One region of the Streptomyces sp. NPDC016309 genome, then DNA from elsewhere that is predicted to be linked to it. Evidence: riboswitches for the same ligand, from Rfam matches in the RefSeq annotation. Region 1 holds a riboswitch; each other region holds the start of a gene.
The links. Region 1 has a riboswitch for thiamine pyrophosphate ahead of thiO (glycine oxidase ThiO). Riboswitches for the same ligand answer to the same signal wherever they lie in the genome.

Region 1 (7,309 bases):
GAGGGACTGGGCGGCCACGCTCCCCGCCTCCTGCCTGGAGTGCACGCGCGCCGCGGCGACCTTCACGGTGAGCCCGGCCTCCTCCAGCGTACGGGTGGCGTCGCCGACGGTGTCGCCCGTGACGTCCGGTACGTCGACGGGGGCGCCCTTGCTGACGACCAGGGCGACCGCGGAGTCGGGGTTGCGCCCGGTGCCCGCCTTCGGGTCGGTGCGGATCACGCTGCCCTGCTCGAACTCCTCGCTGAACGCCCGGGTGACCTTGCCCGGGGCGAGCCCCGCCCTGGTCAGCTCCCGCTTGGCCTCGGCCAGCGGCAGCCCCTTGAGGTTCGGGACCTTCACGATCTCCGGGCCGCGCGAGACGGTGAGGGTCACCGAGCCGTTGCCCCGGACGCGCTCGCCGGGGGCGGGGTCGGCGGCCATCACGGTGCCCCGCTCGTAGGCGCTGCTGTAGTCCCGCTCGACGGCCTCGACCTCCAGCCCGGCGTCGGCGAGCCGCTTCTCCGCCTCGGCCTGGCTCTGGCCGAGCAGGGTGGGGACGCGGGTGAACTGGCCGGAGTTGATGTACCAGACGCCTCCGCCGACGGCGAGGACGAGCAGGACGGCGACGAGGGCGGCGACCAGTCCGCGGCGGGTGTCGAGGACGGTGCCCCGGACGCCGCGCCGGGGAACCGGCTCCGGCGCGGGGCCCGGCCGCGGCGGCATGGTGAGCCGGCTGGTGCGCCGGACGCCGTCGTCGTCGCCGGGCGTGGGGCGGGCGATCACGCTGGTGGGGTCCTCGGAGCCGCCGCCGGCGCGCTCGGCGCCCTCCGCGGCCGGGCCCGCCTGGGGCGGTACGAGGTCGAGCTGCTCGTCGCCGAGCGCCGCCCGCGCCTCGCGGGCCAGGGCCAGGAGCGCCACCGCGTCGTGCGGGCGGACGTCGGGGTTGCGGGCGGTGGCGCTCGCCACCAGGTCGTCCAGGTCGGCCGCGAGGCCGGGGACGGCGGCGGAGGGCGGCGGGACGTCCGCGTTGAGGTGCTGGTAGAGGATCTGGGCGGGTGTGTCGCCCGCGTGCGGCTTGGCGCCGGTCAGCATCTCGTAGAGGACGACCCCGCAGGCGTACACGTCGGCGCGGGTGTCGGCGGTGCCGTGCTCGATCTGCTCGGGCGCCAGGTAGGACACGGTGCCCAGCACGGACCCGGTGGTGCTGGTGGCCGCGCCGACCGCCCGGACGAGCCCGAAGTCGGCGACCTTGACCCGGCCGTCGTCCCCTATCAGGACGTTCTCCGGCTTCATGTCCCGGTGGACGAACCCGGCCAGGTGCGCGGCCCCCAGCGCGGCGAGCACCGGCTCCAGGATGTCGAGCGCCGCCCGGGGCTGGAGCGCCCCGCGCTCGCGCAGCAGGTCGCGGAGGGTGCACCCGGCGACGTACTCCATGGCCAGGTAGACGTACGCCCCTTCGGCGCCCTGGTCGAACACCCCGACCACATTGGGGTGCGACAGCCGTGCCACGGACTTGGCCTCGCGGATGAACCGCTCCACGAACGTCGCGTCGGTGGCGAGGGCGGGGTGCATCACCTTCAGGGCGAGCACCCGGTCGAGCCGGGTGTCCAGGGCCCGGTAGACGGTGGCCATGCCACCGACGGCGATGCGCGCGTCGACCCGGTAGCGGCCGTCGAGCAGCTGGCCGACGAGGGGGTCGTGCAGGGTCGTATCCACCCGCCCGAGTCTACGAGCCCGTACCGACACCCCGGCCGCCCCGTACCCGCCCCGGCCTGGACTGCAGCCGAGCTGTGACACCGGCGGCCCCCGGCGCCCGCCCCCCCCGGAGCGGGCGCCCGCGGTGACGGCCCCGCGCCGGGGCGGGGCCGTCAGAACGCGGGCCGCTCCGGGTCCAGGGCGGCGCGGCCCTCCACCGGGGAGGAGGCCTCCGCGAAGTGCCGGCGCGGGATCCGCCCCGCCCGATACGCGAGCCGGCCCGCCTCCACCGCGTGCCGCATGGCCTCCGCCATCAGGACCGGCTCCTGGGCACGGGTCACGGCGGACGCCAGCATCACGGCCGCGCAGCCCAGTTCCATCGCCAGCGCCGCGTCGGACGCCGTACCGGCCCCCGCGTCCAGGATCACCGGCACGCGCGCGTGCTCCACGATGAGCTGGAAGTTGTGCGGGTTGCGGATGCCCAGCCCCGAGCCGATGGGCGAGCCCAGCGGCATGACGGCCGCGCAGCCGACGTCCTCCAGCTTGCGGGCGAGCACGGGGTCGTCGTTGGTGTACGGCAGGACGGTGAAGCCGTCGTCGACCAGCGTCTCCGCGGCGTCGAGCAACTCGACCGGGTCGGGCAGCAGCGTCCGCTCGTCCGCGACCACCTCCAGCTTGATCCACTCGGTGCCGAGGGCCTCCCGCGCGAGGCGGGCCGTGAGCACGGCCTCGCCCGCGGTGAAGCAGCCCGCCGTGTTGGGCAGGACGCGGATCCCGAGGCGGCCGAGGACCGACAGCACGGAGCCATGCACGGTCGGGTCGAGGCGGCGCATGGCCACGGTGGTCAGCTCCGTGCCGCTGGCGGCCAGGGAGCGTTCCAGCACGTCGAGGCTGGGCGCCCCGCCCGTACCCATGATCAGCCGGGAGTCGAACGTGGTCCCGGCGATGGTCAGACGGTCGTCGGCCATGGCTCAGCCCCCCTGGACCGCGGTGAGGACCTCGACCCGGTCGCCCTCGCCGAGCAGCGTCCCGGTCCACTGGCTGCGCGGGACCACCATCTCGTTGACGGCGGCCGCGACCCCGGAGGGCGCCGAGGTGAGGGTGGCGACCAGGGCGTCGAGGGTGGTGGGGCCGGCGAGCCGTCGGGCCTCGCCGTTGACGGAGACGTTCATGACACTCCTGCTGGAGAGAGGGACGGGGACGGGGCGGGGGAGGCGGACCGGAAGCGCGCGGGGGTGAACGCCCGGGCCTCCTCCGGGAGCTCCCCGGTGGTCAGCGCGGCGGCCATCACGTCCCCGGTGACGGGGGTCAGCAGCACCCCGTTGCGGTAGTGCCCGGTCGCCAGATGCAGCCCGGGCAGGGCGGTGGGGCCGAGCAGGGGCGCGTTGTCGGGAGAACCGGGGCGCAGCCCCGCGCGGGTCTCGGTCAGGGGCAGCTCGGTGATGCCGGGCACCAGCTCGTGGGCGTCGCGCAGCAGCTCGTACACCCCGCCCGCGGTGACCGTGGTGTCCCAGCCGAGCTCCTCGCTGGTGGCGCCGACGACCAGTTCGCCGTTCTCGCGCGGCACCAGGTACACCTGGCTGCCGCGTACGACCGCACGGACCGTGCGGCTCAGGAAGGGCGCGTAGGCGCGGGGCACGGACAGCCGCAGCACCTGCCCCTTGACCGGCCGTACCGGCGGCAGCACCTCCTCCGGTACGCCGCCGAACCGGCCGCTCAGGCTCCCGGCCGCCAGCACCACCTGCCCGGCGGCCAGTTCCGTGCCGTCCTCCAGGAGAACGCCGGCCGCCCGCTCCCGGGTCACCACGAGGCGCTCCGCCCGGGCGCGGTGGACCGCCACCCCGGACCGCTCGCAGGCGGCGACCAGGGCGGCCGCCAGCCGCCGGGGGTCCACCTGGTGGTCGCCGTCCACCCGCAGTCCGCCGCGCACGCCGGGCGCCAGCATGGGCTCCAGGCGCCGGCACTCGCGGCCTGTCAGCCACTCCGAGTCCAGGCCCGAGCGCTGCTGCAAGGCGTGCAGTTCCTTCAGGTGGGCGCGGTCGTCGGCGTCCAGGGCGACGGCGAGCGTGCCGCAGGAGCGGTAGCCCACGTCCGTCCCGCCGGCCGCCTCCTGGAGCTCGGCGACGAAGTCCGGGTAGCGGCGCGCCGACTCCAGGTTGAGCCCGAGGAGGGTCTCCTCCCCGTAGTGCAGTTCGGTGACCGCGGCGAGCATGCCGGCCGCGACCTGCGCCGCCCCGCCGCCCGGCGCGGGGTCGACGACGGTGACGCGCGGACCCCGCTGCGCGGTCCGCCAGGCCGTGACCAGGCCGATGATGCCGCCCCCGACGACGAGGACGTCCGAGGTCGTACGTGGACCCGTGGTACGTGGATGCATGGGCGTCCAGCCCCTCCCTTCGCCGGCATGACCCGGATCAGGTTCGTACGGTCGGAGGCCGTCCCAGCCTCCCTCTCAGCCCGGTGCGTCCGGGCTCCCGCGAGTGCTCTACGGTGGCCAGACTAACCCCAGCCGGCAACCCGCAGTAAGGGAGCTTCACCGTGGCGCGGTCGCTCGACGGACTCGTCCTCTCACCGGTGGCGGACCAGGCTCCCGGTCAGGTCGGCACGGCGACCCGGTTCACGTACCACGAGGAGGACGGCCGCGTCTGGGCCGAGTACGCGGGCGGTGACGTGGTGCGCGGGCACCTGGTGGGAACCCGGACGGGAGATCGTCTCGACTTTCGGTACGTCCAGCTGAAGCGCGACGGGCGGACGGCGTCGGGGCACTGCCTGTCCACGGTCGTGGAACTGGCGGACGGGCGCGTTCGGCTGGAGGAGACCTGGGCATGGGAGTCCCAGGAGGGCGCCGGCACCAGTGTGGTGGAGGAGCTCCCTTCCTGACGAATCGTCAGATGCATAAGGTGGGCGGGTGAACGAGCGGATGCGAGCAGAGCGGCGCGTGGTCGTCGTGGGTGCCGGAATGGCGGGGGTGCAGACGGCCGTGGCGCTGCGCGAGCAGGGCTTCACCGGCCCCGTGCAGCTGATCGGGGCCGAACCGCACCAGCCGTACGACCGGCCCCCGTTGTCCAAGGCGGTCCTCCTGGGCACGGCGGAGGGCTCCGCTTTCGACGTGGACTTCGAGGCGCTCGGCATCGGGCTGCGCCTGGGCGTCGAGGTGACCGCCCTGCGCCCCGGCGCCCATGAGGTCGACACCGCCTCCGGACCCGTCCCGTACGACGTCCTGGTCATCGCCACCGGCGCCGTGCCCCTCGCCCTGCCCGGCGCCGAGGGCGTGCGCGGGGTCCACCTGCTGCGCACCCTGGACGACGCCGAGCGGCTGCGTCCGGTCCTGGCGGAGAAGCACGACGTGGTGGTCGTCGGCGCCGGCTGGATCGGCGCCGAGTTCACCACGGCCGCCCGGGAGGCCGGCTGCGCGGTCACCGTCGTCGAGGCCGCCGACCGGCCGCTCGCCGGGACGCTGCCCGCCGAGGTCGCCGCACCGATGGCCGCCTGGTACGAGGAGAGCGGCGCCGCGCTCCTGACGCACGCGCGCGTGGGGCACGTCGAACCCGGCGAGGTCGCCCTGGAGGACGGCCGGCTGCTGCCCGCCGGGGCGGTGGTCGTCGGCATCGGAGCCCGGCCCGCCACCGGCTGGCTGGCCGGCTCCGGCGTCGCCCTCGGCCCGGAGGGCGCGATCGTCGCGGACGACCACCTCCGGACGTCCGCTCCCGACGTGTACGCCGTGGGCGACTGCGCCTCCTTCCCGTCCGCCCGCTACGGCGAGCGGCTGGTGGTGCACCACTGGGACAACGCCCTCCAGGGCCCGCGCGCGGTGGCCGCCGCCATCGTCGGGGACGCGCCGCGGCCGTACGACCCGGTGCCGTACTTCTGGTCCGAGCAGTTCGGGCGGTTCGTCCAGTACGCGGGCCACCACGGGACCGCCGACACGATGGTGTGGCGGGGCGACCCGGCCGGCGCCGCCTGGTCGGTGGTGTGGCTGCGCGAGGGCGCCCTGGTGGCGCTGCTGGCCGTCGGCCGGCCCCGGGACCTGGCGCAGGGGCGCAAGCTCATCGAGGCGGGCACCGTGCTGGACCCCGCGCTCGCCGCGGACCCGGCCGTCCCGCTGAAGTCGGCCGCCCGGGGGTAGCGCGGGCCGGTCCGGCGTAGCCCGGCTACCGGCTGTCAGCGCGGGATGGCACGCTAGTCCCGTGACCGAGATTGACGCAAAGATCGATGCTCTCGTCCCCGCCTGGCTCCACCTGCCCGACATCGCGGAACTCCTCGACGTCGAGGTGACGCGCGTGCGGCAGCTGGTCAAGGAGGGCCAGCTGATCGCCGTGCGCCGGGGTGAGAACCGGACGCTCCAGGTGCCTGCCGCCTTCATCAAGGACGGCAAGGTCGTGAAGGGTCTCGCCGGGACCCTGACCCTCCTGAAGGACGACGGCTTCACCGACGAAGAGATGCTGGAGTGGCTCTTCACTCCCGACCCGACCCTGCCGGGCACGCCCGCGCAGGCGCTCAGCGAGAATCGCGGCACGGAGGTGAAGCGCCGCGCCCAGGCGCTCGCCGTCTGACGTCCAGGCAGGGCCCGGCGGGCAGGCCGGGCGGAACACCGACACCAGGCGGTGTCCGGGCCGGGGGAGCCCTCCCGGCCCGGACACCGCCGCACCCACGGGGGGAACACCTCATGTCCACCGCACGCGCCGCACTGGCCGACGCCCGGCTCTACCTCTGCACGGACGCCCGCAAGCGGCAGGGCGACCTGCCCGAGTTCCTGGACGCGGTGCTCGCCTCCGGCGTGGACGTCGTGCAGCTGCGCGACAAGGGCATGGAGGCCGGTGAGGAGCTGGAGCACCTCGCGCTGTTCGCCGACGCCTGCCGCCGGCACGGCACCCTGCTCGCGGTGAACGACCGGGCCGACGTGGCCCACGCCGCCGGCTCAGCCGTGCTGCACCTGGGTCAGGGCGACCTGCCCGTCCCGGCCGCCCGCGCCATCCTGGGCGAGGACGTCCTGATCGGCCGTTCCACGCACGCGGAGGCCGAGGTGGACGCGGCGGTCGCCGAGCCGGGCGTGGACTACTTCTGCACCGGCCCCTGCTGGCCCACCCCCACCAAGCCGGGGCGGTACGCGCCCGGGCTGGACCTCGTGCGGTACGCCGCGTCGCTGGACCAGGACCGCCCCTGGTTCGCCATCGGCGGCATCGACGCGGACAACCTGGACCAGGTGCTGGACGCCGGAGCCCGCCGGATCGTCGTCGTCCGGGCGATCACCGAGGCGGACGACCCCGCCACGGCCACCGCGGCCCTGGCGAAGCGGATCCGGGAACGCTCCGCCTAGGAACCGCCGTCGCCGGCCCAGGGTGTCCACGACTGTCCAAGGGGTGGACAACAGCCCGGCAAAAGCAGACAAATCCCCCTGCTCCGGTTGGGTGACGCCCGACCCGTGGCTAACCTGCCCGTATGGCCCTTGGCACACCTTCCACCAGGACGGACCGCGCACGGACGGTGCGCGATCTGCTCGCGACCGGCACGACGTACTCCTTCGAGTTCTGGGCGCCCAAAACCGAGAAGGGCGAGCGGAACCTCTGGAACGCGCTGCGCCGGGTCGAAGCGGTGGCCCCCAGCTTCGTCTCCGTCACCTACGGGGCCGGCGGGTCCA
Region 2 (7,309 bases), on a different contig from region 1:
CGCGGCCCGCACGCTCCGTACCGGCAAGTCCGGCCTCATCGGCCTGACCGTGACGACCTACGGGGATGAACCTTTCACCTTCACCGAATTCGCGTACTTCGCAGAGATGGCCAGGGCCGCCACCTCCGCCGCGCTCGCCCGCGGCTACGCCCTGGTCATCCTCCCCGCCACCTCCCGCCATGACGTCTGGTCGAACGTCGCCCTCGACGGCACCGTCGTCATCGACCCCTCCGACCACGACCCGGTCGTCACCGAGCTCGTCCGCCAGGGCCTCCCCGTCGTCTCCGACGGCCGTCCGGCCGGCACGCTCCCGGTCACCGCCTGGGTCGACAACGACCACGAAGCCGCCGTCCTCGACCTGCTCGACCACCTCGCCGCCGCCGGCGCCCGCCGGATCGGCCTGCTCACCGGCACCACCACCGACACGTACACCCGTCTGTCCACCACCGCGTATCTGAACTGGTGCGAGCGGGTCGGGCAGGACCCGGTCTACGAGGCTTATCCGGCCCACGACCCGTGCGCCGGCGCGGTGGCCGCCGACCGGCTGCTGGCCAGGCCGGACCGCCCCGACGCCGTGTACGGCCTGTTCGACCCCAACGGCACCGACCTGCTCGCGGCCGCACGGCGCTACGGGCTGCGGGTGCCGGACGACCTGCTGCTGGTGTGCTGCAGCGAGTCGACCGTCTACGCCGCCACGGAACCGCCCATCACCACCCTTTCCCTCAAGCCCCGGCGGATCGGTACGGCTGTTGTGCAACTGCTGATCGACGCCATCGAGGGCATCGACGCCGACCGGCCGGTCGAGCAGGTGATACCGACCGAGCTCATCGTCCGGACGTCTTCCCAGCGGCGCCCCCCGCGGACGACCGTCAGCCCTCCCCGGTCGCCCTCCCAGGAGTGACCGGGGAGCGGTCCCCGGAGTGACCGCGAAGCGGCCACCGGGGGCCGCCACCGGCTGTCTCCGGTCAAAGCCGTGGGCAAACCTGCCCAATCAGGGGTGAATCGACCGGTGAACTCGCGGTGCACCCGGATTCACCACCCCTGGTGCGTCACAGAGCACAAGGCTCATTCCTATGATGGGCGGACGACACCGCGGACCGCCCCGACCAGGCCGGTCCGGCAGGTGTAGGGCGTCGCGACGGTGGTGGAGGGGTCGATGACTCAGGGGGCCGGTCAGGGACCCGTGGTGCGGACGGCGACGTTGCGCGACTTCCGCGTACCGCCGTATGCCCAGGTGCCCGTGCAGGGTCATGCCGCTCACATGGGCAACGGGTTTCCCGAGGTTGAGCTGCCGGAGGGCTACACGCCCACCGAGCGCGACCTTCCGGTGATCAACCGCGGCGACACCGTGCAGGTGTCCGTCGCCCCCGAGGCGGTCCCGGCCGCGGCTCCGGCGCCCGCCGCCGACAACGGCCCCGGTCCGCTGTTCGTGGTGGGCGACGTCCACGGCTACCTCGACGAGCTCCTCGCCGCCCTGCACCACCAGGGCCTCATCGACACGGAGGGGCACTGGTCCGCGGGCAACGCCCGGCTCTGGTTCCTGGGCGACTTCACCGACCGCGGCCCCGACGGCATCGGCGTCATCGACCTCGTGATGCGGCTCTCCGCGGAGGCCGCCGCGGCCGGCGGCTACTGCAAGGCCCTGATGGGCAACCACGAGCTGCTGCTGATCGGCGCCAAGCGCTTCGCGGACACCCCCGTCAACTCCGGTGCGGGCACCGCCACCTTCCAGGCGGCCTGGCTGCTCAACGGCGGCCAGAAGAGCGACATGGACCGGCTCCAGGACGTCCACCTCCAGTGGATGTCCCGGCTCGACGCCGTGGTGGAGGAGGACGGCCATCTGCTGCTGCACTCCGACACCACCGCGTACCTGGAGTACGGATCGACCATCGAGGACGTCAACGACACCGTCCACGAGATCCTCACCCGCAACGACGCGGACGAGTGCTGGGACCTGTTCCGCAAGATGACCAAGCGCTTCGCCTTCCGCGACGAGGGCGGCCCCACGGCCGTGCAGGAGCTGCTGGCGGCCTACGGCGGCCGGCGCGTCGTCCACGGTCACAGCCCCATTCCGTATCTGCTGGGCGAAGTGGGCTCCGAGGACGGCGAGGACGGTTCCGGCCCGACGGTCGAGGGACCGCACGTGTACGCGGACGGGCTCGCGATCGCCATGGACGGCGGTGTGACCATGGCCGGAAAGCTACTGGTCGTCCAACTCCCGCTGCCCGACTGAGACATCACGCAGCGCAACCGGGCCAGGCGATTTCCGGAAATCCTCTGTCACCCCCCGCCGTAACGGCTCTACCATCGGTATTTCCGTAGCAGGCTCTCCTCCGTTTCTGCCCGGGCGCCCGTTCTACGCGGGCAAACAGGGCTCACGGAGCATCGGGGGATGCACATGAAAAGCGCTCCGCACCTGCTGTCCGAGGACCGCGCCGAATACGAGCGCATCCTCGACGACGCGCTGCGCACCGCGCACGACCGACCGGATCTGTCCGGGATCGGGCAGCGGCTCAACACCGAGCAACTGCGCACCCTGGCCCTGAACGCCACCGCGCTGATATCCGCGGCCGCCGCCGCGGAGTACGACCACTTCGTCAAGGTGCGCGAGGACGCGCGCACGCCCGGCGGGGTCTCCGCCCTCGGCTCCGTCCTGGCCTCGGCGGGCGACGAGGCCGATGGAGGTCCGGGCGCCGGGGTCGGCGTCATCGTCACCGTGCTGGCACCGGTTCTGGCCGGTACCGCCGCGATCATCTTCCTGCTGGTGGGTTACGTCCTGAAGATGCTGGACCCGGCACCCGCCTTCGCCGATTCACTGCTCACCGCGGGCTGGTTCTTCGGGGCGGTGACGGCCGCCGGCATCCTGGCGGCCGCGATCGGTCTGCTGATCACGGCACTGCGCAACAGCTCCACCCAGGTACCGGCGCGGGACCCGGAAGGGGAGCTGCCCGACGAGGTCGGCCGTGCCAGAGAGGCCTGGCGGCACGCGCTGCTCGAACGGGGCATCCTGCCGTTCCTGCGGAACGCCCTGGCCGATCCCAGCGCCGATCCGCTGTCGGAAGTGCCCCCGCGCCATGTCGACCGGATTCCGAAGGTGGGCTACAGCGGGCCGGACTTCTCCAGTCCCAGCGAAGGTGGCGGAGGCGCTCGTCCCACCTTCACCAGCCCCGACTTCAGCAGCCCGGACTTCGGCGGTCCGGAGCACCAGCCGGACTGAGGTCGCCGGCCGGACTGAGGTCGCCGGCGCCTGTTTCACGTGAAACGAACTGACGTTTCACGTGAAACAGGCCGGCGCTCCACCGGGACGTGCCGGGGCACCGGCGGTCGTCAGTCCGCCAGCGGCAGGTAGACGCGGTTACCGGCCGCGGCGAACTCCGCGGACTTCTCCGCCATTCCGGCCTCGATCTCCTGCTCCTTGAGGTCGCCGCCGTGCTCCCGGCGGATGTCCTGCGAGATCTTCATCGAGCAGAACTTCGGTCCGCACATGGAGCAGAAGTGCGCGGTCTTGGCCGGTTCGGCCGGCAGCGTCTCGTCGTGGAACTCCCGGGCGGTGTCCGGGTCGAGGGCCAGGTTGAACTGGTCCTCCCACCGGAACTCGAACCGGGCGTCCGACAGGGCGTCGTCCCACTCCTGGGCTCCGGGGTGCCCCTTGGCGAGGTCCGCCGCGTGAGCCGCGATCTTGTAGGTGATGACGCCGGTCTTCACATCGTCCCGGTTGGGGAGGCCCAGGTGCTCCTTGGGCGTGACGTAGCAGAGCATCGCCGTGCCCCACCAGGCGATCATCGCCGCACCGATGCCGGAGGTGATGTGGTCGTAGGCGGGCGCCACATCGGTGGTCAGCGGGCCCAGCGTGTAGAAGGGCGCCTCCTCGCAGATCTCCTGCTGGAGGTCGATGTTCTCCTTGATCTTGTGCATCGGGACGTGTCCCGGGCCCTCGATCATCGTCTGCACGTTGTGCCGCTTGGCGATCCGGTTCAGCTCGCCGAGCGTGCGCAGCTCCGCGAACTGCGCCTCGTCGTTGGCGTCCGCGATCGAGCCGGGCCGCAGGCCGTCGCCGAGCGAGTACGTCACGTCGTAGGCGGCGAGGATCTCGCAGAGCTCCTCGAAGTTCTCGTACAGGAACGACTCCTTGTGGTGCGCCAGGCACCACGCGGCCATGATCGAGCCGCCGCGGGAGACGATGCCGGTCTTGCGGCGCGCGGTCAGCGGCACGTACCGCAGGAGCACACCGGCGTGGACGGTCATGTAGTCGACGCCCTGCTCGGCCTGCTCGATGACCGTGTCCTTGTAGATCTCCCAGGTCAGCTCCTCGGCCTTGCCGTCGACCTTCTCCAGGGCCTGGTAGAGCGGCACGGTGCCGATCGGCACGGGCGAGTTGCGCAGCACCCACTCGCGGGTGGTGTGGATGTTGCGGCCGGTGGAGAGGTCCATGACCGTGTCGGCACCCCAGCGGGTGGCCCAGGTCATCTTCTCCACCTCCTCCTCGATGGAGGAGGTGACCGCCGAGTTGCCGATGTTGGCGTTGACCTTCACCAGGAACCGCTTGCCGATGATCATCGGCTCGATCTCCGGGTGGTTGACGTTGGCCGGCAGCACCGCGCGCCCGGCCGCGATCTCCTCGCGGACAACCTCGGGGGAGACGTTCTCGCGCAGGGCGACGTACTCCATCTCCGGTGTGATCTCGCCCCTGCGGGCGTACGCGAGCTGCGTCACCGCCTGGCCGTCACGGCCCCTGCGGGGCTGGCGCGGACGGCCCGGGAAGACGGCGTCGAGGTTGCGCAGCCCGCCGCGCGGCGCGGTGTGCTTGATCCCGTCGTCCTCGGGACGGACGGGCCGGCCGGCGTACTCCTCTGTGTCCCCGCGGCCGATGATCCAGTTCTCGCGCAGCGGCGGCAGACCGCGGCGGACGTCGGTCTCGACGTTCGGATCGGTGTACGGCCCGGACGTGTCGTACAGCGTGACGTCCTTGCCGTTGGTGAGGTGCACCTTGCGGACCGGCACCCGGAGGTCGGGGCGGCTGCCCTCGATGTACCCCTTGTGCCAGCCGATGGACTTCCCAGCCTCGTCGTTCTGGTTCGAGGCAGGCGTGCGTGCGTCCTGAACGGTCATCGTGACCTACTCCCTACGCCGGCATTACCCGGTAACAGGTTCGGCGGTCGACGCAGCGGTTCCCGTACTCCTCGTACGGAGGTCAGCGCCCTCTCAGCCCGGTGCTCCGAGCTCCCGCGTGTGCAAAGGTGCCACCACGCTAGCGCCCTCCCGGCCACGCTGAACAGAGGGCCCCCGTCGTTCTTGCGATGATCGGTCGGTGACTTCCTCGCAGCAGTCCCCCGAACCGACCGGACAGGCACATGGGCATACCCACAGCCACGCGCACGCCCACGGGCCCGCCGCGCCCGTCTCGCTACACCTGCGCAAGGTCATCGCGGCAGTGCTCATCCCCTTCGCGACGGCGGTGCTGGTGGGCCTCGCGGTGCTGTGGCCCGGCGGAGCCCCGGAGCACGAGCGGACGGGTGTCGGCTTCGACCGGCAGACCGAGCAGGGCACGGTGGTCCGGGTCGACCGGGTGGACTGCAAGGACGTGAACGCCGCGCAGGTCCCGCCGACCGGCGACACCACCACGCCCGAGGGGCGTGAGGCGGTCAACTCCCAGCAGGGGCAGTGCGCCAAGGCGACCATCGAGGTCACCACCGGTAAGGACAAGGGCCGTCGGTTCGTCGAGGTCGTGCAGCCCGACGCCTCGCGCCAACTCGAGCAGGGACAGGGCGTGGTGGTGGCCTACGCCCCCGACGCCCCGCGCGACCTGCAGTATTCGGTGACCGATGTGGACCGCAAGCTGCCGATGCTGCTGCTGGCCGGCATCTTCGCGCTGGTGGTGGTGGTCGTGGGCCGGATGCGCGGGGTGATGGCGCTGGTGGCCCTGGCGGTGAGCTTCGCCGTGCTCACGATGTTCATCCTGCCCGCCATCCTCCAGGGCTCCAACCCGCTGGTCGTGGCGGTGATCGGGTCGAGCGCCATCATGCTGATCGCGCTCTACAGCTGTCACGGCCTGACCGCGCGTACCTCGGTGGCGGTGCTGGGAACGCTGATCTCCCTGCTGCTGATCGGTCTGCTGGGATCGCTGTTCATCGACTGGGCGTCGCTGACCGGGAACACCGACGACAACACGGGCCTGATCCACGGCCTCTACCCGGACATCGACATGTCCGGGCTGCTGCTGGCCGGGGTCATCATCGGTTCGCTCGGTGTGCTCGACGACGTGACGGTGACCCAGACGTCGGCGGTGTGGGAACTGCACCAGGCGGACCCGGGCATGGGGCCGCGCGCCCTGTACCGGGCCGCCATCCGTATCGGCCGCGACCACATCGCCTCGGTGGTGAACACTCTGGTGCTCGCGTACGCGGGGGCGGCGCTGCCCCTGTTGCTGCTCTTCTCGATCGCCCAGAGCAGCGTGGGGACGGTCGCCAACAGCGAACTGGTCGCCGTGGAAATCGTGCGGACTCTGGTGGGTTCGATCGGTCTGGTGGCCTCCGTACCGGTCACCACCGCGCTGGCCGCCATGGTCGTCTCGGCCGACCGGCCGGCCGCCGGGACGGCGCCGGCGCCCCGCGGTGGGGGCCGGGGCCGGCGGCGCAAGCGGTAGTCCGGCAGGCCGGTCGGCCGGCGGGCCGGCCGGTGGAGGCGGTCGCGGTCAGCGGCGATCAGCCGGCGTTCTCCTCGGCGAGGATCCGGCCGAGGGCCTCCTCCAGGTGGTCCTCGAAGTCACCGAGCGTGCGTTCCTGTCCCAGCGGCACCAGCTTGTCCGTCCGGTCGAGGAAGGCCACCAGGGGTGGGGCGCTGGACCGGAACAGCGCCCGGTCGCCGCCGACCTGAAGCCGGATGCTGACGTCGGACAGGTCCTCCGGTCCGGTCGGTCTGATGTGCACATCGCCTTCACCGCTCGGCCCGTTGATGCCGTCCAGCAGCAGCTCCCTGCCGAACGCCCAGGTCACAGGCGCGTCGCCGGGCAGGTGGAACGTCATCCGGACCGCGAACGGATCCCTTGTCTCGTACCCCAGCTCGACCGGAATCCTGAAGGAGAGCTCCTCGGAGACGACGAAGCTCATCAGGACTTCGGCCTGAACCGACTCGCGCATCATGTACCCCGCAATGGATGAAGCAGTGGTGAACAACAGCTGATGAAGATCGGTGAGGAATGCGGCTGGAAAAACGGCCGGGAATGATCCGTGCCGGCCTCTTGACGTAATCGTCCTGTAAGCATTACAGGACCACAAGGAGTGAGTTTTCAGATACTGATAGAGAAAGCAAG
Region 3 (7,309 bases), on a different contig from region 1:
CCAAGCTGGAGAAGACCCTCGGCGGCATCCGCGAGATGCAGAAGGTGCCGAGCGCCGTCTGGATCGTCGACACCAAGAAGGAGCACATCGCCGTCGGTGAGGCGCGCAAGCTCCACATCCCGGTCGTCGCGATCCTCGACACCAACTGCGACCCCGACGAGGTCGACTACAAGATCCCGGGCAACGACGACGCGATCCGCTCCGTCACCCTGCTCACCCGCGTGATCGCCGACGCCGTCGCCGAGGGCCTCATCGCCCGCTCCGGCGCCGCGACCGGCGACCAGAAGCCGGGCGAGAAGGCCGCCGGCGAGCCGCTGGCCGAGTGGGAGCGCGACCTGCTCGAGGGCGGCGAGAAGAAGGCGGACTCCGACGAGGCCGCCGAGAAGCCGGCCGAGGCCGCTGCCGAGGCCCCGGCCGCCGAGGCCCCGGCCGCCGAGGCCCCGGCCGCCGAGGCGCCCGCCGCCGAGGCTCCGGCCGCGGACGCCGAGCAGGCCTGACCTTTCAGGTTCGGATCGACGGCGGGGGCTCACAAGGCCCCCGCCGTCCACCCGTAGATCTTCGTAGATCTTCCAGACTTCGAGAGAGACTTACAGATCATGGCGAACTACACCGCCGCTGACGTCAAGAAGCTCCGCGAGCTCACCGGCGCCGGCATGATGGACTGCAAGAAGGCGCTGGACGAGGCCGAGGGCAACGTCGACAAGGCCGTCGAGGCGCTGCGCATCAAGGGCCAGAAGGGCGTCGCCAAGCGCGAGGGCCGCTCCGCCGAGAACGGCGCCGTCGTCTCCGTGATCGCCGGCGACAACACCTCCGGTGTCCTCGTCGAGCTCAAGTGCGAGACGGACTTCGTCGCCAAGGGTGAGAAGTTCCAGAGCGTCGCCACGGCCCTGGCCGAGCACGTCGCCAAGACCTCCCCGGCCGACGTCGAGGCGCTGCTCGCGTCCGAGATCGAGCCCGGCAAGACCGTCCAGGCGTACGTCGACGAGGCCAACGCCAACCTCGGCGAGAAGATCGTCCTGGACCGCTTCGCGCAGTTCTCCGGCGGTTACGTCGCGGCGTACATGCACCGCACCATGCCCGACCTGCCCCCGCAGATCGGTGTCCTCGTCGAGCTCGACAAGGAGAACGCCGAGGTCGCCAAGGGCATCGCGCAGCACATCGCCGCCTTCGCCCCGAAGTACCTCTCCAAGGACGACGTCCCGGCCGAGGTCGTCGAGGCCGAGCGCCGCGTCGCCGAGGAGACCACCCGCGCCGAGGGCAAGCCCGAGGCCGCGCTCCCGAAGATCGTCGAGGGTCGCCTCAACGGCTTCTTCAAGGACGCCACCCTCCTGGGCCAGCCGTACGCGCTCGACAACAAGAAGTCCGTCCAGAAGGTCCTGGACGAGGCCGGTGTCACCCTGAAGCGCTTCACGCGCATCAAGGTCGGCATCTGAGCCGGTACGCGCTCGACGCGGGAGCCCGCTAGGGTTTTCCCAGTGGACGGTCGGTCGCGTGAGCGCCGGCGGCCACAGATCTGACGAGGAGGCCATTGCCGTAGGGACCACAACACCCACCGGCAATGGCCTTCTTCGTATGTGCACGAGGAGATCTCCATGAACCAGGGCGCCGCAAAGGGCGACGACAACACCGGTAAAAAGGTCGGCCGCTTCATGCTGAAGCTGTCCGGCGAGGCGTTCGCAGGCGGTGGTGGCCTCGGCGTCGATCCCGACGTCGTACACGCCATCGCACGCGAGATCGCCGCGGTCGTCCGCGACGGCGCGGAGATCGCGATCGTGATCGGCGGCGGCAACTTCTTCCGCGGCGCGGAGCTGCAGGTACGCGGCATGGACCGGGCCCGCTCCGACTACATGGGCATGCTCGGCACGGTCATGAACTGCCTCGCCCTCCAGGACTTCCTGGAGAAGGAGGGCATCGACTCCCGGGTGCAGACCGCCATCACCATGGGCCAGGTCGCGGAGCCGTACATCCCGCTGCGGGCCGTGCGCCACCTGGAGAAGGGCCGCGTCGTGATCTTCGGCGCGGGCATGGGCATGCCCTACTTCTCCACCGACACCACCGCCGCCCAGCGTGCCCTGGAGATCGACGCGGAAGCGCTCCTCATGGGCAAGAACGGGGTGGACGGGGTCTACGACTCCGACCCCAAGGCCAACCCGGACGCGGTGAAGTTCGACGCGCTGGAGTACGGCGAGGTGCTCTCCCGCGACCTCAAGGTCGCCGACGCCACCGCCATCACCCTCTGCCGCGACAACAACCTCCCGATCCTCGTCTTCGAGCTGCTCGCGGCGGGCAATATCGCGCGGGCCGTGAAGGGTGAGAAGATCGGCACTCTCGTGAGCGACCAGGGCACCAGGACCTGATCCCGGGTCCCCCGGACAACCCCGGGGCGCCCCGCGAGGGGATGGACAAAGCCCTGCCGGTCGGACACCGTGCAGGGAACAGACGCGACGCAGGTTCCGCAGCCCTTTGTACGCCGGGCCTACTCATAGACACGCAGGAGCAAGTGGTGATCGAAGAGACCCTCCTCGAAGCAGAGGAGAAGATGGAGAAGGCCGTCCTGGTCGCCAAGGAGGACTTCGCCGCGATCCGTACCGGGCGCGCGCACCCGGCCATGTTCAACAAGATCGTGGCCGACTACTACGGTGCCACCACGCCGATCAACCAGCTGGCGTCGTTCTCCGTGCCGGAGCCCCGCATGGCCGTGGTGACCCCGTTCGACAAGAGCGCCCTGCGCAACATCGAGCAGGCCATCCGTGACTCGGACCTCGGCGTCAACCCGAGCAACGACGGCAACATCATCCGTGTGGTGTTCCCCGAGCTGACCGAGGAGCGCCGCCGCGAGTACATCAAGGTCGCCAAGGGCAAGGCCGAGGACGCCAAGATCTCGATCCGCTCGGTCCGCCGCAAGTCCAAGGAGACGATCGACAAGTTCGTCAAGGACGGCGAGGTCGGCGAGGACGAGGGCCGCCGCGCGGAGAAGGAGCTCGACGACACCACCGCGAAGTACGTCGCGCAGGTGGACGAGCTGCTCAAGCACAAGGAAGCCGAGCTGCTCGAGGTCTGATGAACGACTCTTCCTGGGGGGCCCCGCCGGCAGGCGGTCCATGGGGTCCGCCCGACCAGGGGTACCACCCGGGGTTCGCTCCGGCAGCCCCGGCGGGTCCCGCCCACGACGGGCATGAGGCACAGCAGACTCGGCCCATGCCCATCGTGCCCGACGTTCCCGCCGGTGGAGACACCGGCGGAGACCAGGACGACCGCGACCGGGGGACCGCTCCGCTGAGCGGTCCCCCGTTCCGCGACGAGATGCCGCAGCCACAGCCGCAGCCGCCGCACCACCGGCCGCGGCGCCGGCAGCCGGAGAACCCGCAGGAGCCCATGCCCATCCCGCCGTCGGGAGCGCCCCGGCCTCCGGAGCAGCCCGACCCGCAGCCCGGCCGGCACTCCGGCCGGCACTCCGGTTCGCCGTCCGGTGAGCAGCCCGGCTCGCCGTCCGGTCCGCAGAAGAAGCGGGCCGGCCGCGACCTGCGGGCCGCCATAGGGGTCGGCGTCGGTCTCGGTGCGGTGATCGTCGCGTCGCTGTTCATCTGGAAGGCCGTGTTCGTCGGCGTGATAGCCGTCGCCGTCGTGGTCGGGCTGTGGGAGCTGACCTCCCGCCTCCAGGAGCGCAAGGCCATCAAGGCCCCGCTGGTGCCGCTCGCCGTCGGCGGTGCGGCCATGGTGGTGGCCGGGTACGTGCGCGGCGCCGAGGGCGCCTGGGTCGCCATGGCGCTCACCGCGCTCGCGGTGCTCGTCTGGCGGATGACCGAACCGCCCGAGGGCTATCTGAAGGACGTCACGGCCGGCGTCTTCGCCGCGTTCTACGTGCCGTTCCTGGCGACGTTCGTGGCGATGATGCTCACCGCCGACGACGGTCCGTGGCGGGTGCTCACCTTCCTGCTGCTCACCGTGGTCAGCGACACCGGGGCGTACGCCGTCGGCTGGCGCTTCGGCAAGCACAAGCTCGCTCCCCGCATCAGTCCCGGCAAGACCCGGGAGGGTCTGCTCGGCGCGGTGGCGTTCGCCATGGCGGCGGGCGCGCTGTGCATGGAGTTCGCCATCGACGGCGGCGCCTGGTGGCAGGGCCTGCTGCTGGGCCTGGCCGTCGCGGCCAGCGCCACCCTGGGCGACCTCGGCGAGTCCATGATCAAGCGGGACCTGGGGATCAAGGACATGGGCACGCTCCTGCCCGGTCACGGGGGCATCATGGACCGGCTGGACTCGCTCCTGCCGACCGCGCCCGTGGTGTGGCTGCTCATGGTGATCTTCGTGGGAACAGGCTGAACCGAGGTCCGGTTACCCTGGAAGGGCTCGTCGCACGGTCGCGGCGGGCCCTTTCGGCCCCGCGGCCCGCGCGGGGATCATCCGGTGAGGTCTCCCGGCTCACGTACCGCGGCCTCGTCCCCACTGAGGAGTACCAGGTCATGCCACGCCCCGCACCGGGAGAGCTCACCTTCGTCGCCCCGCGCGGAGCCAAGAAGCCGCCGCGGCACCTCGCCGACCTGACGCCCGCCGAGCGCAAGGAGGCCGTCGCCGCGATCGGCGAGAAGCCCTTCCGCGCCAAGCAGCTCTCCCAGCACTACTTCGCGCGGTACGCGCACGACCCCGCCGAGTGGACGGACATCCCCGCCGCCTCGCGGGAGAAGCTGGCCGCGGAGCTGCTGCCGGACCTGATGTCGGTCGTGCGGCACATCTCGTGCGACGACGACACCACCCGGAAGACCCTGTGGCGACTGCACGACGGCACGCTCGTCGAGTCCGTCCTCATGCGGTACCCCGACCGCGTCACGATGTGCATCTCCTCCCAGGCCGGCTGCGGCATGAACTGCCCGTTCTGCGCCACCGGCCAGGCGGGGCTCGACCGGAACCTGTCGACCGCCGAGATCGTGCACCAGATCGTCGACGGCATGCGCGCCCTGCGCGACGGCGAGGTGCCCGGCGGGCCCGCGCGGCTGTCCAACATCGTCTTCATGGGCATGGGCGAGCCGCTCGCCAACTACAAGCGGGTCGTCGGGGCCATCCGGCGGCTGACCGACCCCGAGCCCGACGGGCTCGGACTGTCGCAGCGCGGCATCACCGTCTCCACCGTCGGCCTCGTCCCGGCGATGCTCCGGTTCGCCGACGAGGGCTTCAAGTGCCGCCTCGCCGTCTCGCTGCACGCCCCCGACGACGAGCTGCGCGACACCCTCGTGCCCGTCAACACCCGCTGGAAGGTCCGGGAGGTGCTGGACGCGGCCTGGGAGTACGCGGAGAAGTCCGGCCGCCGCGTCTCCATCGAGTACGCCCTCATCCGGGACATCAACGACCAGGCCTGGCGGGGCGACCTCCTGGGCCGGCTGCTCAAGGGCAAGCGCGTCCACGTCAACCTGATCCCGCTCAACCCGACCCCCGGCTCCAAGTGGACCGCGTCCCGCCCCGAGGACGAGAAGGCGTTCGTCGAGGCCATCGCCTCCCACGGCGTACCGGTCACCGTCCGTGACACCCGCGGGCAGGAGATCGACGGTGCCTGTGGACAGCTCGCGGCCGCCGAGCGGTGAGCTTGTAGTCTGGCCTCGAACACATCTGCATATTCCGACAGGGGAGCGCCACAGCGCTGAGAGTGCGGCAACCGTCCAGGCCGCAGACCCTCTGAACCTCGCCCAGGTCATTCTGGGTAGGAAGTTCGGTCGTTACTCGAGCTGTTGCGCCCTGCCCACCGCCGATGGCGGTGGGCAGGGCCGCGTCTCTTCCTGGTCACCCCCAGGAGGAATCTCAGTGAGCACCACCAAGAAGATCGCGGTCGGCGCCCTCGCCGCCGCGCTGGGCGCCACCGCGCTCACCGCCTGCGGCGGCGAGTCCGGCAAGGACGCCGCCGACGGCGGGACGACGTCGAAGACCGTGACGCTCGTCAGCCACGACTCCTTCAACGCCTCCCCGGCCGTCCTGAAGGAGTTCACCCGCCAGACCGGCTACACCGTCAAGGTCCTCAAGAGCGGCGACGCGGGCGAGGCCGTCAACAAGGCGATCCTCACCAAGGGCGCCCCCCAGGGCGACGTCTTCTTCGGCGTCGACAACACCCTGCTGTCCCGCGCGCTCGACAGCGGCCTCTTCGACCCGTACGAGGCCAAGGGCCTGGACCGGGTCCCCGACGCCGTCCAGCTCGACAAGGACAAGCACCGGGTCACGCCCGTCGACACCGGTGACATCTGCGTCAACTACGACAAGAAGTACTTCGCGGACAAGAAGCTGGCGCCGCCGCAGACCTTCGACGACCTCGCCAAGCCCGCGTACAAGGACCTCCTCGTCGTCGAGAACCCCGAGCGCTCCTCACCCGGCCTGGGCTTCCTGCTCGGCACGGCCGCCGCGTACGGGGACGACGGCTGGCAGGACTACTGGAAGAAGCTCAAGGCCAACGGCGTGAAGGTCGTCGACAGCTGGGAGCTCGCCTACAACCAGGAGTTCTCCGGCTCGGCCGGCGGCAAGAAGGCCAAGGGCGACCGGCCGCTCGTGGTGTCGTACGCCTCCAGCCCGCCCGTCGAGGTGCTCTACTCCGAGCCGCAGCCGGCCGAGGCGCCGACCGGCGTCTCCACCGGTACGTGCTTCCGGCAGACCGAGTTCGCGGGTCTGCTGAACGGCGCCGGCAACCCCGACGGCGGCAAGGCCCTGATCGACTTCCTGATCGGCAAGCGGTTCCAGGAGGACATGCCGCTCCAGATGTTCGTGAACCCGGTGGCCAAGGACGCCGTGCTCCCGGCACTGTTCACCAAGCACGGGGTGAAGGTGGCCGACGCCCGGACCGTCGCCCCCGAGAAGATCGCCCAGAAGCGCGACGGGTGGATCCAGTCGTGGTCCTCGCTCGTCCTGAAGTAACCACCCGCACGGGCGGTGCGCTGCGGGCGGGGCTCATGGTCCTGCCCGTGGCGTTCTTCGCCGTCTTCTTCGCCTACCCCGTCGTCGCCATCGTCGGGCGCGGGCTGAGGACGGAGGACGGCGTCTGGCAGCTCGGGCGGCTCGGCGACGTGCTGGGCCGTCCGGACATCCTCGACGTGCTCTGGTTCACCACCTGGCAGGCACTCGCCTCCACCGCGCTCACCCTGCTGATTGCCCTGCCCGGGGCGTACGTCCTCGCCCGCTTCGACTTTCCCGGCAGGGGGCTCGTGCGGGCGGTCGTCACCGTGCCGTTCGTGCTGCCGACCGTCGTCGTCGGCACCGCCTTCCTCGCGCTCCTCGGCCGGGGCGGGCTTCTCGACGAGCTGTGGGGCGTCCGGCTCGACACGACCGTGTGGGCAATCCT

Region 2: linked by a shared signal. The riboswitch ahead of thiC (phosphomethylpyrimidine synthase ThiC) and the one ahead of thiO (glycine oxidase ThiO) in region 1 are both predicted to bind thiamine pyrophosphate.
Region 3: linked by a shared signal. The riboswitch ahead of ACF068_RS28040 (thiamine ABC transporter substrate binding subunit) and the one ahead of thiO (glycine oxidase ThiO) in region 1 are both predicted to bind thiamine pyrophosphate.

Annotation. Positions count from the first base shown of each region.
Region 1 is NZ_JBIBSG010000009.1:91,891-99,199, forward strand. It holds gene pknB (Stk1 family PASTA domain-containing Ser/Thr kinase) at 1-1,695, opposite strand, end outside; gene ACF068_RS22960 (thiazole synthase) at 1,848-2,642, opposite strand; gene thiS (sulfur carrier protein ThiS) at 2,646-2,846, opposite strand; gene thiO (glycine oxidase ThiO) at 2,843-4,048, opposite strand; TPP riboswitch at 4,046-4,159, opposite strand; gene ACF068_RS22975 (hypothetical protein) at 4,210-4,551, shown strand; gene ACF068_RS22980 (NAD(P)/FAD-dependent oxidoreductase) at 4,592-5,797, shown strand; gene ACF068_RS22985 (Rv2175c family DNA-binding protein) at 5,859-6,224, shown strand; gene thiE (thiamine phosphate synthase) at 6,338-6,988, shown strand; gene metF (methylenetetrahydrofolate reductase [NAD(P)H]) at 7,111-7,309, shown strand, end outside.
Region 2 is NZ_JBIBSG010000011.1:86,683-93,991, reverse strand. It holds gene ACF068_RS26250 (LacI family DNA-binding transcriptional regulator) at 1-901, shown strand, start outside; gene ACF068_RS26245 (metallophosphoesterase) at 1,142-2,233, shown strand; gene ACF068_RS26240 (hypothetical protein) at 2,393-3,217, shown strand; gene thiC (phosphomethylpyrimidine synthase ThiC) at 3,328-5,109, opposite strand; TPP riboswitch at 5,103-5,237, opposite strand; gene ACF068_RS26230 (YibE/F family protein) at 5,309-6,643, shown strand; gene ACF068_RS26225 (SsgA family sporulation/cell division regulator) at 6,702-7,136, opposite strand; gene ACF068_RS26220 (IclR family transcriptional regulator) at 7,286-7,309, opposite strand, start outside.
Region 3 is NZ_JBIBSG010000013.1:74,152-81,460, forward strand. It holds gene rpsB (30S ribosomal protein S2) at 1-497, shown strand, start outside; gene tsf (translation elongation factor Ts) at 597-1,433, shown strand; gene pyrH (UMP kinase) at 1,593-2,357, shown strand; gene frr (ribosome recycling factor) at 2,504-3,061, shown strand; gene ACF068_RS28030 (phosphatidate cytidylyltransferase) at 3,061-4,320, shown strand; gene rlmN (23S rRNA (adenine(2503)-C(2))-methyltransferase RlmN) at 4,461-5,573, shown strand; TPP riboswitch at 5,603-5,714, shown strand; gene ACF068_RS28040 (thiamine ABC transporter substrate binding subunit) at 5,791-6,885, shown strand; gene ACF068_RS28045 (ABC transporter permease) at 6,921-7,309, shown strand, end outside.